DNA from 3 places in the Pantoea sp. PGP6 genome. Region 2 is predicted to be linked to each of the others. Evidence: predicted binding sites of a transcription regulator. Region 2 holds the regulator's gene; each other region holds the start of a gene.

Region 1 (5,831 bases), 1.2 Mb from region 2:
CGGCCTGCGATTACAGGGCGTGCGCGATCGGCGGGTGCTGAACGAAGCCTGCGAACGTGCGCTGCGGGCGGCGGCGTTATGGAGTGAGGTGAAGGATCAACTGGGGCAGAATGCGCTGACGCTCTCGACCGGACAGCAGCAGCGGCTGGTGATTGCGCGGGCGATTGCTATCGAACCGGAGGTTCTGCTGCTGGATGAACCGACCTCGGCGCTGGACCCCATCTCTACCCTGGTGATTGAAGAGCTGATGACAACGCTGAAGCAGCACTTTACGCTGGTGCTGGTCACCCACAATATGCAGCAGGCGTCACGCGTATCGGACTATACCGCTTTTATGCATCAGGGCGCGCTGGTGGAGTTTGACGATACCGATCGCATCTTTACTGCGCCGAAACAACGACGCACCGAAGATTACATTACCGGCCGCTACGGTTAAGGAAAGGGATAAGAGCGGGGTTTAGTCAGACGACTGATAAACTTAAAGCGATGGGAGCCGATGCCCGGAGTAAAGCATCGCGGGCCATCGACAAAAACGTCGGGAGCGTTTTTGAACAACGCAAAGCGTTGGCCCGGCTACGGGCGCACCTCAGGGATGAGGTGCGTAATCGCCCGCGCTGAGCGGCCAGGGATGGCGTTTTTTGCGTCTTTACGGAGGGCACAGGCTCTCTGAGCCTTTACTCTGCCATCACTTCAGAAGAAATGATGGCTTCTCCTTCCACGTCAGTCGTTTGCATAGCCCTGCGGCGGCAAGGGTTCACCGTCCAGCCAGGCTTTCCCGTCACGCATCCTGAGCCGTCCGTCGATAAACCAGCTAATCACCAGCGGATAGATCGCATGTTCCTGATGCTGCACCCGCTCAGTAATCTCCGCCTCACTGTCATCCGGGAATACCGGCACTTTGGCCTGCAGGATCACCGGGCCGCCATCCAGTTCATCGGTGACAAAATGCACTGAGGTCCCGTGTTCGCTATCGCCGTTCTCCAGTGCCTGACGGTGTGTATGCAGGCCGGGGTATTTCGGCAGCAGAGAAGGGTGAATATTCAGCAGGCGGTCATGGAAATGGGCGACAAACGCACTGCTGAGAATCCGCATATAGCCTGCCAGTACCACCAGATCCGGTGACCAGGCCTCGATTTCAGCGATCAGCTGACGGTCGAAGGCGTCACGATCAGCGAAGTCGCTGGCGGCCAGCGCTTTGGCGGGAATGCCCGCTTCCTGCGCCCGGGTCAGGCCATAGGCCGCAGCACGGTTGCTGATAACGGCAGCGACGCTGCCGTTAATCCGCCCGCTGGCGCAGGCGTCAAGGATGGACTGAAGGTTGGTTCCGTTGCCGGAAATCAGTACAACCAGCTTTTTCATCCGTTGATGACCACACGCTCTTCCGCATCGGAGGCCTTGATCACGCCCAGCTTCCACGCTTTTTCACCGGCAGCCTGCATCAGCGCGACGGCTTTGTCCGCCTCATCCGGGCTCAGGGCAATGATCATCCCGACGCCGCAGTTAAAGGTGCGGTACATCTCAAAGCGGCTGACGTTGCCCGCCTGCTGCATCCAGCTGAATACCGCAGGCCACTGCCAGCTCTTCTCGTCAATCACCGCCTGGGTGTTGTCGGGCAGGACGCGCGGAATGTTTTCCCAGAAGCCGCCACCGGTCAGGTGCGCAATCGCATGCACATCGACCTGCTCAATCAGGCTGAGGATATTTTTTACGTAGATGCGGGTTGGTTCCAGCAGGTGGTCAGCCAGCGGTTTGCCTTCCAGCTGTTCAACCAGCGGATCGGTATTGCTGACTTCCAGAATCTTACGCACCAGCGAGTAGCCGTTAGAGTGAGGACCGCTTGAACCGAGCGCGATCAGCACGTCGCCGTCCTGCACTTTACTGCCGTCGATGATTTCTGATTTTTCAACCACGCCGACACAGAAACCGGCTACGTCGTAATCTTCACCGTGGTACATGCCCGGCATTTCAGCGGTTTCGCCGCCAACCAGCGCACAACCTGACTGCAGACAGCCTTCGGCGATGCCGGTGATCACCGCAGAAGCGGTATCAACGTCCAGTTTGCCGGTGGCGTAATAGTCGAGGAAGAACAGCGGCTCTGCACCCTGAACCACCAGGTCGTTGACGCACATCGCGACCAGGTCAATGCCAATCGCATCGTGGCGCTTAAGGTCCATCGCCAGACGCAGCTTGGTGCCGACGCCATCGGTGCCGGAGACCAGCACCGGTTCACGGTATTTTTGCGGCAGCGCGCAAAGCGCACCGAAGCCGCCCAGTCCACCCATTACTTCCGGGCGACGCGTCTTTTTCACTACGCCTTTAATACGGTCAACCAGGGCGTTACCAGCATCAATATCAACACCGGCGTCTTTGTAACTGAGAGAGGTCTTGTCGGTCACTGCGAGGTCCCCACGCGAGTTGCGGTTGGTGGTTTAAATAAAGCGCGGCAATTCTACCAGCGCAGGCAAACGTTTGCGAGTCCGGGATTGCGCACCAGGCGATTTTCATCAATCCTTATTTTGTCCCGGTAAATGCTGCCGCCTTGCGCAAGGATAAGTGGCGCGAAGGCGAAAAGGCGGTATAATCCCGCGATTTTTTTTTAGCTCAACTCATTCCGGGAGAACACCAATGAAGATCGTGGAAGTCAGACACCCGCTGGTCAAACATAAACTGGGCTTGATGCGTGAGCATGATATCAGTACCAAGCGTTTCCGCGAGCTGGCATCAGAAGTGGGCAGCCTGCTGACCTACGAAGCCACCGCCGATCTGGAAACCGAAAAAGTGACTATTGAGGGCTGGAACGGCCCGGTGCAGATCGATCAAATCAAAGGTAAAAAAATTACGGTGGTCCCGATTCTGCGTGCCGGTCTCGGCATGATGGAAGGCGTGCTGGAGCATGTTCCCAGCGCACGCATCAGCGTGGTGGGCGTCTACCGTGATGAAGAAACCCTGGAACCTGTTCCCTATTTCCAGAAGCTGGTCTCGAACATTGAAGAGCGCCTGGCGCTGGTGGTAGACCCGATGCTGGCGACCGGTGGTTCAATGATCGCCACCATCGACCTGCTGAAAAAAGCCGGTTGCAGCAGCATTAAAGTGCTGGTGCTGGTGGCCGCGCCAGAAGGGATTGCCGCTCTGGAAAAAGCGCATCCTGACGTAGAGCTCTATACCGCGTCGGTCGATCAGGGACTGAACGACAAAGGTTACATCATTCCTGGGCTCGGTGACGCCGGGGATAAGATTTTCGGAACCAAATAAATCGCATAGCCGGCCGGAGAGTCGGCTTTTTTTTGGCAAAAAAAGCATCATCCCCAATCGGATAACACCCGCCGTCTGGCATCAGCTTCCCGCACTCTGCGTGACGCTGCGTCGGCGCGGGTGTCACCAACGGGGAAAACTAACGCAAGGGGATAAATGATGACTCGTCGCGCCATTGGCGTCAGTGAACGACCGCCGTTACTGCAAACCATTCCACTCAGCCTGCAACATCTGTTCGCCATGTTTGGCGCCACGGTGCTGGTGCCGATTCTGTTCCACATCAACCCGGCTACCGTACTGTTATTCAACGGTGTCGGCACGCTGATTTATCTGTTTATCTGTAAGGGCAAAATTCCTGCCTATCTTGGCTCAAGCTTTGCTTTTATCTCGCCGGTGCTGCTGCTGTTGCCACTGGGCTACGAGGTGGCGCTCGGCGGATTTATTCTATGCGGCGTGCTGTTCTGTATTGTGGCGCTGATTGTGAAACGGGCCGGTACCGGCTGGCTGGATGTGATGTTCCCGCCGGCGGCGATGGGCGCGATTGTCGCAGTCATCGGCCTTGAACTGGCTGGCGTGGCGGCGAATATGGCCGGTCTGCTGCCGGCTGAGGGCAGTTCGCCCGATAGCACCACGGTGATTATCTCGCTGGTGACGCTGGCGGTGACGGTGTTTGGTTCGGTGCTGTTTCGCGGCTTTCTGGCGATCATCCCGATTCTGATCGGGGTGCTGGTCGGCTATACGCTCTCGTGGTTTATGGGCATCGTCGACTGGAGCGGGGTAGAGAACGCGCCGTGGTTCGCGCTGCCAACCTTCTATACGCCACGCTTCGAGTGGGTGGCAATGCTGACTATTCTGCCGGCGGCGCTGGTGGTGATTGCCGAACACATCGGTCATCTGGTGGTCACGGCCAATATCGTAAAGAAAGATCTGATCCGCGACCCTGGCCTGCACCGCTCGATGTTCGCCAATGGCTTATCAACGGTGATTTCTGGTTTCTTTGGCTCGACCCCCAACACCACCTACGGTGAGAATATCGGCGTGATGGCGATTACCCGCGTCTACAGCACCTGGGTAATTGGCGGCGCGGCGATCCTCGCCATTCTGCTGTCCTGCGTCGGTAAACTGGCGGCGGCGATTCAGGCGATCCCGGTGCCGGTGATGGGCGGCGTCTCGCTGCTGCTGTACGGGGTAATTGGCGCGTCCGGTATCCGGGTGCTGATCGAATCCAAAGTGGATTACAACAAAGCGCAGAATCTGATCCTGACCTCGGTAATCCTGATCATCGGCGTCAGCGGCGCGAAGGTGCATATCGGCGCGGCGGAACTGAAAGGCATGGCGCTGGCCACTCTCGTTGGCGTGGGATTAGCGCTGATCTTCCGCGTGATTTCACTGCTGCGCCCGGAAGAGGTAGTGCTGGAAGCTGACGAACGCCAGGATAGCTGATCGTTAGCCGCTTCCTGAGAACGGGGCAGGGACGCTCCATTCATCTCTTTCTGAAAACTGTGGTAGACTTCCCCGGTTTTTTGCTTGTTCTCTTGCTGAGGTGCTTCTGAACACGCCGGCACAATTGTCATTGCCACTCTATTTGCCTGACGACGAAACCTTCGCCAGCTTCTGGCCGGGGGAGAACCCGTCGCTGATTGCCGCGCTGAAAGGTGCTCTCAACCAACAACATGGCAGCTATCTCTACTTCTGGTCGCGCGAAGGCGGAGGCCGGAGCCATTTGCTGCACGCAGCCTGCGCAGAAATGTCAGCGCGCGGTGCGGCGGTCGGCTATGTGCCGCTGGATAAGCGCACCTGGTTTGTGCCGGAAGTGCTGGAAGGGATGGAGCAACTGTCACTGGTATGCATCGATAATATCGAGTGCATTGCCGGCGAGCCGGAGTGGGAAATGGCGATCTTCGATCTCTACAACCGCATTCTGGAAACCGGCAATACCCGCCTGTTTATCACCGGCGATCGTCCGCCACGTCAGCTTAATCTGCAGTTGCCCGATCTGGCTTCGCGTCTCGACTGGGGCCAGATCTACCGTCTGCAGCCGCTCTCTGATGAAGATAAGCTACAGGCGTTGCAGCTGCGCGCCGGATTGCGCGGCTTTGAGCTGCCGGAAGACGTTGGCCGCTTCCTGCTGAAGCGACTCGATCGCGAAATGCGCACGCTGTTTGATACGCTGGATCGCCTCGATCGTGCATCGATCAGTGCCCAGCGCAAACTGACCATCCCCTTTGTTAAAGAGACGCTCGGCCTTTAAATAATCCCGAGTACCGCCTCCGGTGGGCGGCCGATACGCGCCTGGTCGCCATTAATCACAATCGGTCGCTCAATCAGGCTGGGATGGTCAACCAACGCGGCGATCAGTTCAGCCTCACTCTTCGTTTCCTCCGCCAGCCCCAGCTCATGATAAAGCGGCTCTTTGGTCCGCATCAGCTGGCGTATACTCTGCATCCCCAGCTTTTGCAGCAGGATTTGCAGCGTGTCGCGGGTTGGTGGGGTTTGCAGATAGAGCACCACCTCGGGTTCAATGCCGCGTTCCTGTAACAGCGCCAGCGTTTCGCGACTCTTGCTACAGCGCGGATTGT
Region 2 (5,831 bases):
CTGCTGGAACTGCACTCGGCGCACGGTTATCTGATCCATCAGTTCCTCGCACCGGGCTCTAACCAGCGTACCGACGAATATGGCGGCAGCATTGAAAAACGTGGCCGTTTCGCGTTGGAAGTGGTTGATGCCGTAATCGCTAACTGGTCAGCCGACCGGATTGGTATCCGCGTATCGCCGATCGGCAGCTTCCAGAATCTGGATAACGGTCCGGATGAAGAAGAAGCGGCGCTGTGGTATATCGGTGAACTGGCGAAGCGCAATATCGCCTATCTGCACCTCTCCGAGCCTGACTGGGCCGGCGGTAAGCCATACAGCGACGCGTTCCGTGAGAAAGTTCGTAACCTGTTCCCTGGCGCAATCATCGGCGCGGGTGCCTACACCGTTGAGAAAGCGGACGACCTGATTGCGCGTGGTCTGATCGACGCGGTCGCGTTTGGTCGCGATTACATCGCCAACCCGGATCTGGTGGAGCGCCTGCAGCAGGATGCGCCACTCAACCCGCAGCGTCCGGAGAGCTTCTACGGCGGCGGTGCTGAAGGCTATATCGATTACCCAACGCTGTAAGAGAGCGGGCTGCCATCCGGGATGATGGCAGCCATTATTCATTGGCGATTTTGATCGCTATACTTAGCGCTTGTGTCATCCGGCGATGGCGTTTTGATTATTAAAGAGGATGTTATGCGTTTACTTCATACCATGCTGCGCGTTGGCGATCTGCAACGCTCAATCGACTTCTACACTCGCGTGCTGGGCATGCGCGTGCTGCGTCAGAGTGAAAATACCGAATATAAGTATACGCTGGCGTTTGTTGGCTATACCGAAGAGAGCGAAGGCGCAGTGATCGAACTGACCTACAACTGGGGCGTTGATAAGTATGACCTCGGTAACGCTTACGGTCACATCGCGCTGGGCGTCGACGACGTTGCTGCAGCCTGCGAACGAATCCGTAACGATGGCGGCAACGTCACACGTGAAGCGGGTCCGGTGAAAGGTGGCTCAACCATCATCGCCTTTGTTGAAGATCCCGATGGTTATAAAATCGAACTGATCGAGAACAAACACGCCGGTCACGGCCTGGGCAACTAAGCCTGCTCTTCAGCCTGCCCTGTCGGGTGGGCTGACCTCTTCTGCTCCTCTTCATCTGCTGCACCCGGGCCAGATTTTTGCCATAATGCGCGCTGCCCTTTTTCTGCAATGAGATCCTGATGTCTGAATCGAATTCCCCCAATGCACTCAATCAACGTTTCCGTGGCTTCTATCCGGTGGTCATCGACGTCGAAACCGCCGGCTTCAACGCGCAGACCGACGCGCTGCTGGAGATTGCCGCTACCACGCTGAAAATGGATGATGAGGGCTGGATCCATCTCGACCAGACGCTGCATTTTCACGTTGAACCGTTTGTTGGATCGCTACTGCATCCTGAAGCGCTGGCGTTCACCGGTATCGATCCCAGCAATCCGCTGCGCGGCGCAGTGAGTGAATATGAGGCGCTGCACGCCATCTTTAAGATGGTGCGTAAAGGCATTAAGGATACCGGCTGCAATCGCGCCATTATGGTCGCGCATAATGCGACGTTTGATCTGAACTTCATGAACGCGGCCGCCGAGCGTGCCAGTCTGAAGCGCAATCCTTTCCACCCGTTTGCCACCTTTGATACCGCGGCGCTGAGCGGACTGGTGCTCGGACAGACCGTGCTGGCGAAGGCGTGTAAAGCCGCGGGTATGGCGTTTGACAGCACCCAGGCACACTCGGCGCTGTATGATACTCAGCAGACCGCTATTTTGTTCTGTGAACTGGTGAATCGCTGGAAACGGCTGGGTGGCTGGCCCCTGCCCTTCGCCGAAGGCGAAGCAGCCGCGAGCGCTGACTGAAGAATCTGCAATGAAAAAGGCCGACGCGATGTCGGCCTTTTTGTTTTATTCCGCTTCTTTAAACTTCTCTGCGGTCTCTTTAATCAGCGACTGCAGTTCACCGCGCTGGAACATTTCGACGATGATGTCACATCCGCCGACCAGTTCGCCATCAATCCACAGCTGCGGGAAGGTTGGCCAGTTGGCATATTTCGGCAGCTCTGCACGAATGTCTGGGTTCTGCAGAATATCCACGTAAGCAAAACGCTCACCGCAGGCTGACAGCGCCTGTACCGCCTGCGCAGAGAAACCGCAGCTTGGCAGTTTCGGGGAACCTTTCATGTACAGCAGGATCGGGTTTTCTGCGATCTGGCGCTGAATTTTTTCTACAGTACTCATAATTGCCTTCCTTAATTCGTCACTTCGTGTTTGTTTATTGTAGCGACTTCGCACCAGGACTGAAAACGAGATTTTGGGGGTTACCCGATTAAATCGCCATGTTTGTTAAGTCCTCTTTTCGGCCCTGTTAACTCCCGATTATTAACTACAAGTAACATATTAATAATTTGCAATAGTTTTGTAGATATAAGACGCTGAAAATGCTCATTTTCAGCGCAAACGGGCGAGGCCGAAAGATTAATAAAAAAAGGCGTTACGGTTTTCAGGTGAACTGGACTAGAATGGCTTCGGCGCTGATCCTGGATCAGATTTTTCCCAACTTTGTCGCGGTGCGTAGTGGCCCTGACAACTTAACTAAAACCGGACTATGCGTTTAATCATTACGCTTTTCATCCTTGCCTTTGCGCAACTGTTCTTCAACATCGCTTCTGCTTCCCCGCAGGCGCCGGTGAATGTCAGTTCGCATAAAGCAGAGAAAAAGAGTGCGCGCGAAGATGAGCGCCGCAAGCGTCGCCCGTTGAAAACGTCGGCGAAGAAAACACGCGTCAGCCCGGTCCAGAAGCTCAAACTCAAAAAACAGAAAAAAAGCGAACTCACCGCCAGTCATCTTCCCGCAAAGAAAAGCAAAACCCTGCTCAAAACCGCCAGTAAGAAACGCTACGGCCATCAGCGTCTGCTTAAAACGGCTGACGCCAGCAGCAATGACAGCGGTGACACCGGCACCATTAAAATGAGCAAGTCACATCGCCAGCGCTACCAGAAGGCGCGCGAGACGGCGATGACCAAGTTGATGGGCCAGCTGGGTAAACCCTATCAGTGGGGCGGCACCTCACCGCACACCGGTTTCGACTGCAGCGGTCTGGTGTGGTACGCCTATAAAGATCTGGTTAAATTTAAGATCCCGCGTACCGCCAATGAGATGTACCACCTGCGCGACGCCGCGCCGGTAAAACGTGAGTCGCTGGAGAAAGGCGATTTAGTCTTCTTCCGGATTAATGGTCGCGGCACCGCCGATCACGTTGGGGTTTATCTCGGCAACGGCAAATTTATTCAGTCGCCACGCACCGGCAAAGATATTCAGATCAGTGCGCTGGGTGAAGATTACTGGCAGCGTCACTACATCGGCGCGCGTCGGGTGATGACGCCGAAAACCATTCGTTAAGCGGATTCGCTACGCGAATAACCAGACAGAGAAAAGCCGGGCGATGCCCGGCTTTTTCATTAGTGCAGCACAGCTGTAAAGCTAAAGGCGACAATCATCAGCAGACAGCCGACGGTGGTCATCAGGGCCAGTTTCAAATCTGTACTCATTTACCGCTCCTTAGTCACACATTTTGTAGGGATAAGCCATTTTCCCATACGGGCCGGTAAAAATCTCGTTTTATCCGTCCAGCCTTGTTAGAATCCTGCCTTTGTTGCGCAACGCGCGCAGCCCCGGTTCCGTTTGCTCTCCTTTTCAGGCGCTCATTACCCGCCAGACGCCTGTTTACCGGCCAGAAAAGCTGCATAATTGCGGAGAAAACCCTGAGCAGACGCAAACGTTTAACATTATGCTTATCATTGCGTTAGATAAGCCCTGGAGTCCGATTTTAATGGCAACAATTAAAGATGTGGCAAAACGCGCCGGCGTCTCAACGACCACCGTTTCGCACGTCATCAACAAAACGCGTTTTGTCGCTGAAGAGACGCGCAACGCCGTCTGGCAGGCGATTCAGGAACTGCACTATTCGCCGAGCGCCGTAGCGCGCAGCCTGAAAGTGAATCACACCAAAACGCTGGGCCTGCTGGCAACCTCGAGCGAAGCGCCCTACTTTGCTGAAATTATTGAGGCGGTGGAGAATCACTGCTTCGACAAAGGTTACACCCTGATTCTGGGCAATGCGCATAACGACCTGCAAAAGCAGCGAGCCTATCTCAGCATGATGGCGCAGAAGCGCGTCGATGGTTTGCTGGTAATGTGTTCTGAGTATCCGGACGATCTGCTGAAGATGCTGGAAGAAAATCGTAATATCCCGATGGTGGTGATGGACTGGGGCGAGTCACGCGCCGACTTCACCGACACGGTGCTGGATAATGCGTTTCAGGGCGGCTATCTGGCCGGACGTTATCTGATTGAGCGCGGTCACCGTGAGATTGGCGCGATTCCCGGTCAGATGGAGCGCAACACCGGCGGCGGACGTCATGCTGGTTTCCTCAAGGCGCTGGAAGAAGCCGGCATTCAGCCGCGTGCCGAATGGATCGTGCAGGGCGACTTCGAACCGGAATCAGGCTATCAGGCGATGCAGCAGATCCTGTCGCAGAAACAGCGCCCGACCGCGGTGTTCTGCGGTGGTGATATCATGGCGATGGGCGCGATTTGCGCCGCCGATGAGATGGGTTTGCGGGTGCCGCAGGACATTTCGGTGATCGGATATGACAATGTGCGCAACGCGCGCTACTTCGCGCCTGCGCTGACTACCGTGCATCAGCCAAAAGCACAACTGGGTGAGAAAGCGCTGGAGATGCTGCTTGACCGCATCACCAGTAAACGAGAGGTTTCTCAGACCATCGAAGTGCATCCGACGCTGATTGAACGTCGTTCCGTGGCTGACGGTCCGTTCCGCGACTATCGCCGTTAATCTTCGCTTAACCACTCCTGATTAAGCGTTTGCGCATCACCCAGATAGCTGAGTAACCAGCCCGTCGCCGGTGATGCGCGATCTTCCGCCCAGCTTACGCAACAGGGGCTGTCCGGAAATGCAACCGGCAACGTCAGCTCCACCAGCGCTCCGCTGTCCAGTAATGGCCGCGCCAGATGCCCCGGCACCATCGCCACACACAATCCCGCCAGCACGCAATCCAGGCCGGTCTGCCATTCCGGCACCACCAGACGACGCTGATTGTCGAGCGTCCACGTCATCCGGCGTGGCAGCGCGCGTGAGGTATCTTCCAGCACCAGCGACGGCCAGCTGCGCAGGGTGTCGTCATCAATCTGACTCACGCCAGTCAGCGGATGGTGGTTCGCCACCACGCAGCGCCAGTTGAGCGTCCCCATGTCGCGAAAGGCAAAGCGTCCGCCGACCGGTATCGCCTGAGTGGCGCCGATGGCCACTTCAACCCGATCATCCGCCAGCGCATCCCAGACGCCGTTAAACACTTCATAACTGATGTGCAACTCCATGTCGGGGAAATGGCGGTAAAAATCTTTGACTAACTGCCGGGTGCGCTGCGGCTTGACGATGCAGTCGACCGCAATACTCAGCTGTCCACGCCAGCCGTTAGCCAGCTGCTGACACTGGCGGCGGGTGGCGAGCATTTTTTTGATAACGCTGCGCCCTTCACGGACAAAATGCTCGCCAGCGGGGGTTAATACCACCTCGCGATGCTGGCGCTCAAACAGCGGTACCGCCAGCCACGTTTCCAGCTGACGCACGGTATAGCTGATAGCAGATGGCACCCGATGCAGCTCCTGCGCCGCGGCGCTGAAGCTGCCACCGCGCGCCACCGCATCCACCACCTCTAATGCATATTCTGACCACATAATCTGCCTTCAATTTTTTTAACAGCAACCGGCAAATATTAGCGTTTCACAGCGGCAAA
Region 3 (5,831 bases), 310 kb from region 2:
TTTTTCCAGCTGATCGAGCTGATTTTGCACCTCGGTCTCGCTCAGGTTCATTACCGGCTCACGGTTCGATTTCTGATTACAGGCGCTGACCACCGCATTCAGGGAGAGCGGATACTGTTCCGGCGTCGTGACCTCTTTCTCCAGCAGACAGCCCAACACGCGCAACGCCTGCGCCGACAACGTCAATTTCATGCTGACTCCTTGTTATTATCCACGCCGATCAGACGTCCATTCCCGCCAGGTTAATGCCGTCAGGACGTGATCCTGCCAGCGGCCGTCGATCAACAGATAATCTTTGGCGTAACCCTCTTTTTCGAATCCGAGCCGCGCCAGCAAATCGCCGCTGCGCTGGTTGTGTGGCATGTAGTTGGCCATAATGCGGTGGATATGCTGCTGACGCTGCATATAGCGGATAGCCGACTGCAGCGCTTCAAACATCATGCCCTGCCCCTGCCATTTCTCGCCGAGTGAGTAGCCCAGATAACAGGCGTGGAACGAGCCGCGCAACACGTTGCTGAAATTAGCCACGCCGCGCACCTCGGTTTCATCGCTGTCCATCAGAATGAAATAGAATGCCGATCCCTGCTTATGCATATCGGTAATCAGCCCTAGACGCGCCTGCCAGCCTGAGGGATAGCAGTGGCTTTCATCGCGCACCGGCTCCCACGGCTTTAAAAACAGGCGGTTTTCTGCGTAATAATCTGCCAGCCGCCAGGCATCACGCTCGTGAACCAGACGGACCACCAGCCGGTCGGTGGTTAATCGCACCCTTGGCGCGGCAGAACGATAGCCAAACATCCTGACTCCTGAAATCAAAGGCTGATAAAGATGAGCCGTAATTACCCTGCTTTCACTATAACCGTCGCCTGGGCTGCGGTAAAACGTTACCCGCGATCAAGCTGCAAACACCTTGATTTTGCTCTGATATCGCCATTGATTTTGACGGTGATTACCGGCCCGGACCCGCTCTGACGCCGATCGGTTCCGCATCCGGCGCGGGTGGGTTTGCCCTGCCGCTTAATCTCTTCCATACTTTTTGGCGAGTCCGAAAACAGGATGAATTGATTCATGCTGTCAACAAAGGAGATCAGGATGAAGCTGTATATCTATGAACACTGCCCTTTCTGCGTTAAGGCGCGGATGATTTTCGGCCTGAAAAATCTGCCGGTTGAGCTGGTGGTGATGCTCAATGACGACGAAGAGACGCCCAAACGGCTGATCGGTCAGAAAATGGCCCCGATCCTGCAAAAACAGGATGGCAGCGCCATGCCGGAGAGCATGGATATCGTGCATTATATCGATCGACTGGAGGGCGAACCGCTGATCACCGGCGCCCTCAATCCGGCCATCGCTGACTGGCTGCGCCACATGAACGGCTATGTTAACAAACTGCTGTTACCGCGCATCGCCGAGGCCCCTTTTGCAGAATTTGCCACACCGGAAGCGCGCGACTATTTCCGCAACAAAAAGCAGGCCAGCATTGGAGATTTCACCGAGCTGAAAAGCCATGCTGCCGGGATGATCAAAAATGTCAGCGGCGATCTGCGCCAGCTCGATAAATTAATTGTTCAGCCTAATGCGGTGAACGGTGAACTCTCTGAGGATGATTTTAACCTGTTCCCGCTGCTGCGCTCGCTGACGCTGGTTGCCGGTATCGACTGGCCGGCCAGAGTCGCAGAGTACCGCGATAACATGGCCAAGCAAACCCAGGTCAATCTGCTCTCCTCGATCGCCCAGTAACCCCTAACGGATGAGAAACCGAATACGTTTCTCATCCCTTTCCTGATGACACCTGAGATGCATTCAGGCACGCTATGCGCTGTTCAATTAGCTTCGTCATTTAGGATGAATATCGATGAAAAAGGGTTTTTCCGGCCTTGCCGCTCTGTTACTGGTGCTGCTGGTTAGCGGCTGTAATCAACTGACGCAGTACACCATCAGCGAACAGGAAGTGAATCAGGCGCTGCAAAAGCACAATAACTATGAAAAAGATATCGGGCTCTCCGGACTGGTTAATGCCCATATCGTGCTCAATAATCTCACCAGCCAGATTGGCCGCGAAGAGCCGGGCAAAGTGACACTTTCCGGTAACGCGAAGATCAATGTTACCTCCCTCTTTGGGCCACAGCAGGCCGATATGCAGCTGAAGATGCGCGCTCAGCCGGTGTTCGATCAGCAGCAGGGCGCCATCTATCTGCGCGATCTGGAGATTGTTGATGCGCAGGTCACACCGGAAAAAATGGCCTCGATCATCAAGACGCTGACGCCTTATCTGAATCAGTCGCTGAAAAGCTATTTCGATCAGAAACCGGCTTACGTGCTGAGTACCGATCGAAGTAAAGGTGAGTCGCTGGCGAAGAAATTTGCCAAAGGCCTGGAAGTGAAACCGGGTGAGCTGGTGATCCCGTTTACTGACTGATCAACCGCCGCGCCTGACGGCGCGGATTTTCATCCGGCTGCAAAAAGCAGGTGCAAACGGTTGCCTGAATCCTTATGCTTAGACCCCGGCCTAAACGTGCCTTTCGTTTCCTTTCTGCCGGAGCCTCATTAATGACTGCACAACCTCAGCAACTTACTATCCGCCGCCCTGACGACTGGCATATTCATCTGCGTGACGATGAAATGCTTAAAACGGTGCTGCCGTATACCAGCGCGGTGAATGGTCGTGCCATTGTGATGCCCAATCTGGTGCCGCCGGTGACCAGCGTGGCGGCAGGTGAAGCCTACCGCGATCGGATTCTGGCGGCGCTGCCCGCTGACCACGCCTTCACACCGCTGATGACCTGCTATCTCACCGATTCGCTTGACCCGGATGAGCTGGAGCGCGGCTTCACTGCCGGCCTGTTTACCGCCGCCAAACTTTATCCGGCGCATGCCACCACTAACTCCAGCCACGGCGTTACCAACATCGCCGACATCGCCAGCGTACTGGAGCGGATGCAGCGACTCGGTATGCCGCTGCTGGTGCACGGTGAAGTTACCGACGCTCACATTGATATTTTCGATCGCGAGGCGCGCTTTATTGAGACGGTGATGATGCCGCTTCGCCAGCAGTTTCCGGCACTGAAAGTGGTGATGGAGCATATCACCACCCGTGAAGCAGCGGAGTACGTTGCCGCGGCCGATGAGACGCTGGGCGCGACCATCACCCCGCAGCATCTGATGTTTAACCGCAACCACATGCTGGTCGGCGGCATCCGTCCACACCACTATTGCCTGCCAATCCTCAAGCGCAATGTGCATCAGGAGGCGCTACGCAAGGTGGTGGCCAGCGGCCATCCCCGCTTCTTCCTCGGCACCGATACCGCGCCGCACCTGCGTCACCTGAAAGAAGCGAGCTGCGGCTGCGCCGGCGTCTTCAGTGCGCCGACGTCGTTAGCGGCCTACGCCACGGTATTTGAAGAGCTGGATGCGCTGTCGCATTTTGAAGCATTCTGCTCTGAAAACGGTCCACGCTTTTACGGCCTGCCGCTCAACGACAGCCGCATCACGCTGGTACGTGAATCGTGGCAGGTGCCAGAGAGCATCGCACTCGGCGCGCATTCGCTGGTGCCGTTCCTCGCCGGTGAGACGCTGAACTGGCGTATCGCATAATTTCGCTTGCCTCCAGCCTGTTGATACTGTAAATATATACAGTATCTTATCTGGAGGCTCCCATGCGTGTTGAAATTACCGTATCGAATACCCGACCTCTTCCTGCGGGCGCGATAGAAGCGTTGAGCGACGAGCTGTCGCGCCGCATTGACGAACAGTTCCCGGACAGCACCAATCAGGTTAAAGTGCGCTACGCCAGTGCCAATAACCTGAGCGTGCTGGGCGGGGGCAAAGAGACTCGCGATCAGATCAGCGAAATCCTGCAGCAAACGTGGGAAAGCGCTGACGACTGGTTCATTACCGATTAACCGCCTCTGTGCTGTTTTTACCGGGTTTCGCCACCCGGTTTTTTTATCTTTTCTCCCCTCTCGCACTTCCCTATTCCTGCATCTAGACTCTGAATGATCAATGCCCTATCCTTGCGCTCGTCATGCATAACAGGAGGTGCGATACCATGACTACTGATAAACCGGAAGAGGCGATGACCTTTGGTGAGTTGTTAGCACTGATTGGTGATCAGCAACGTCGGCTGACGGTGCTGGAAAATGCCTTTTCCAGTCTGATTTTCTGTCTTGACGATCGTGCCAGTCAGTTGCTGGTGCACAATCTGTCGCTGGAAGCCCAAAACCAGAACCATGATGAGCAACTGCAACAGCATTTTGCCCGTCTGGCTGAAGCGCTGCAAAAGCGCGGTGGCGGCATCGCACCGGAAACTCCGGCGCTTTAACCGCAGCCCCAGGCTCTCTCCCTCGCGTTTCTGGTCCTGAAGAATCACTGATTAAAATGCCTGATCGTCAGGCATTTTATTTTTTCATCCGCCACCTTTTAAACACAAATATTCTGTGAGAAGCTGAGTGCAGGCATTTTTTCATCAGTAATAGCCCGCTTTACTGTTATAATAGTTTCGCTATTGGAATAAAAAAGCCGCATTGAACCTCATCATGCACTTCGTTTAACGAGTAATAAGGAGGTTATAATGGACAGAAGAAAAGATGTGATTCAGACCCATCCACTGGTGGGTTGGGATATCAGTACCGTTGACAGTTATGATGCCATGATGATCCGCCTGCACTCGTTATCGTCGCAGGATCAAAAAGAAGAAGAAGCGGATGTTGGCCCGACCTACTGGCTGACAACGGATGTGGCAAGGCAGTTCATCTCGATCCTCGAAGCGGGTATCGCTAAGATTGAATCAGCCGAGCAAGTAGAACGACTCCTTAAGAAGCACTAATTCCTGCCACATCAAAGAGGCGCCCTCAGGGGTGCCTTTTTCGTTTCTGTTTCTGTTATGCTTTTGATTATCTGTCTTTTTCAGGAGCAGGGTTACCATGATTTATGATCTTATCGTTGTCGGCAGCGGCTCAGTGGGCGCGGCGGCGGGCTTCTATGCAACCCAGGCGGGCCTGTCGGTTTTGATGATCGACAGCGCTCATCCGCCGCATAATCAGGGTACGCATCACGGTGAAAGCCGGCTGATTCGCCACGCATACGGTGAAGGCGAACGTTATGTCCCGCTGGTGCTGCGCGCGCAGACCCTGTGGGATGAGCTGGAACAGCACGCCGGTGAACGTATCATGCACCGCAGCGGCGTGCTGAACCTGGCACCGATTCAGTCAGCGTTTATTCAGAACGTTATCGACAGCGCCAGGCAATGGCAGCTGAACATTGAGGTGATGCAGCCTGATGAGGTGCGCAAGCGCTGGCCGCAGATCAACGTACCCGAAGGCTATCTGGGCGTCTTTGAGCCGCAGTCGGGCTACCTCAAATGCGAACAGGCGGTCCGCAGCTGGATCAAGCTGGCAGAACAGGCAGGCTGTGCCCAGCTGTTTAACTGCCCGGTGTCCGGGATTGGGCGCGACGGCGATCTGCAACAGGTGACCACGCTAGACGGCATTTACCGTGGCCGCAAGATGCTGATCAGTGCCGGCACCTGGGTCGGCAAACTGGTGCCCAACCTGCCGGTTGCGCCGACCCGTAAGGTATTTGCCTGGTATCAGGCGGATGGTCGCTACAGCGAGAACAACAAGTTCCCGGGCTTTACCGTTGAAATGGCGGATGGCAGCCAGTTTTACGGTTTCCCGGCGGATAACAACGCGCTGAAAGTGGGACGTCATGATGGCGGCCAGCTGATGCAGCAGCCTGAAGATCGCAAACCCTTTGGCACCGTTGCGGCAGATGGCAGCGAAGCGTTTGGTTTCCTGCGTCAGTTTTTGCCGGGTGTTGGCGTGTGTCTGCAC

Evidence for each region. Region 2 encodes PurR, which represses purine synthesis genes. Its sites were predicted from a motif close to CANGCAAACGTTTGCNTG; they were not measured.
Region 1: purM (phosphoribosylformylglycinamidine cyclo-ligase) is a predicted target of PurR. The motif match lies at 2,459-2,476, and genes of this name have one in related genera.
Region 3: pyrC (dihydroorotase) is a predicted target of PurR. The motif match lies at 2,469-2,486, and genes of this name have one in related genera.

Annotation. Positions count from the first base shown of each region.
Region 1 covers NZ_JBQBMA010000001.1:1,241,987-1,247,817, forward strand. Annotated here, with positions in the region: gene pstB (phosphate ABC transporter ATP-binding protein PstB) at 1-436, shown strand, start outside; gene purN (phosphoribosylglycinamide formyltransferase) at 721-1,359, opposite strand; gene purM (phosphoribosylformylglycinamidine cyclo-ligase) at 1,356-2,396, opposite strand; gene upp (uracil phosphoribosyltransferase) at 2,626-3,252, shown strand; gene uraA (uracil permease) at 3,412-4,695, shown strand; gene hda (DnaA inactivator Hda) at 4,802-5,503, shown strand; gene arsC (arsenate reductase (glutaredoxin)) at 5,500-5,831, opposite strand, start outside.
Region 2 covers NZ_JBQBMA010000001.1:2,480,617-2,486,447, forward strand. Annotated here, with positions in the region: gene nemA (alkene reductase) at 1-567, shown strand, start outside; gene gloA (lactoylglutathione lyase) at 682-1,089, shown strand; gene rnt (ribonuclease T) at 1,209-1,874, shown strand; gene ACLIBF_RS12090 (Grx4 family monothiol glutaredoxin) at 1,920-2,255, opposite strand; gene ACLIBF_RS12095 (C40 family peptidase) at 2,620-3,414, shown strand; gene cydH (cytochrome bd-I oxidase subunit CydH) at 3,474-3,563, opposite strand; gene purR (HTH-type transcriptional repressor PurR) at 3,845-4,870, shown strand; gene punR (DNA-binding transcriptional activator PunR) at 4,867-5,772, opposite strand.
Region 3 covers NZ_JBQBMA010000001.1:2,791,499-2,797,329, forward strand. Annotated here, with positions in the region: gene ACLIBF_RS13615 (YceH family protein) at 1-192, opposite strand, end outside; gene rimJ (ribosomal protein S5-alanine N-acetyltransferase) at 208-798, opposite strand; gene grxB (glutaredoxin 2) at 1,093-1,740, shown strand; gene ACLIBF_RS13630 (lipoprotein) at 1,856-2,419, shown strand; gene pyrC (dihydroorotase) at 2,551-3,594, shown strand; gene dinI (DNA damage-inducible protein I) at 3,657-3,902, shown strand; gene ACLIBF_RS13645 (hypothetical protein) at 4,049-4,321, shown strand; gene bssS (biofilm formation regulator BssS) at 4,571-4,825, shown strand; gene solA (N-methyl-L-tryptophan oxidase) at 4,923-5,831, shown strand, end outside.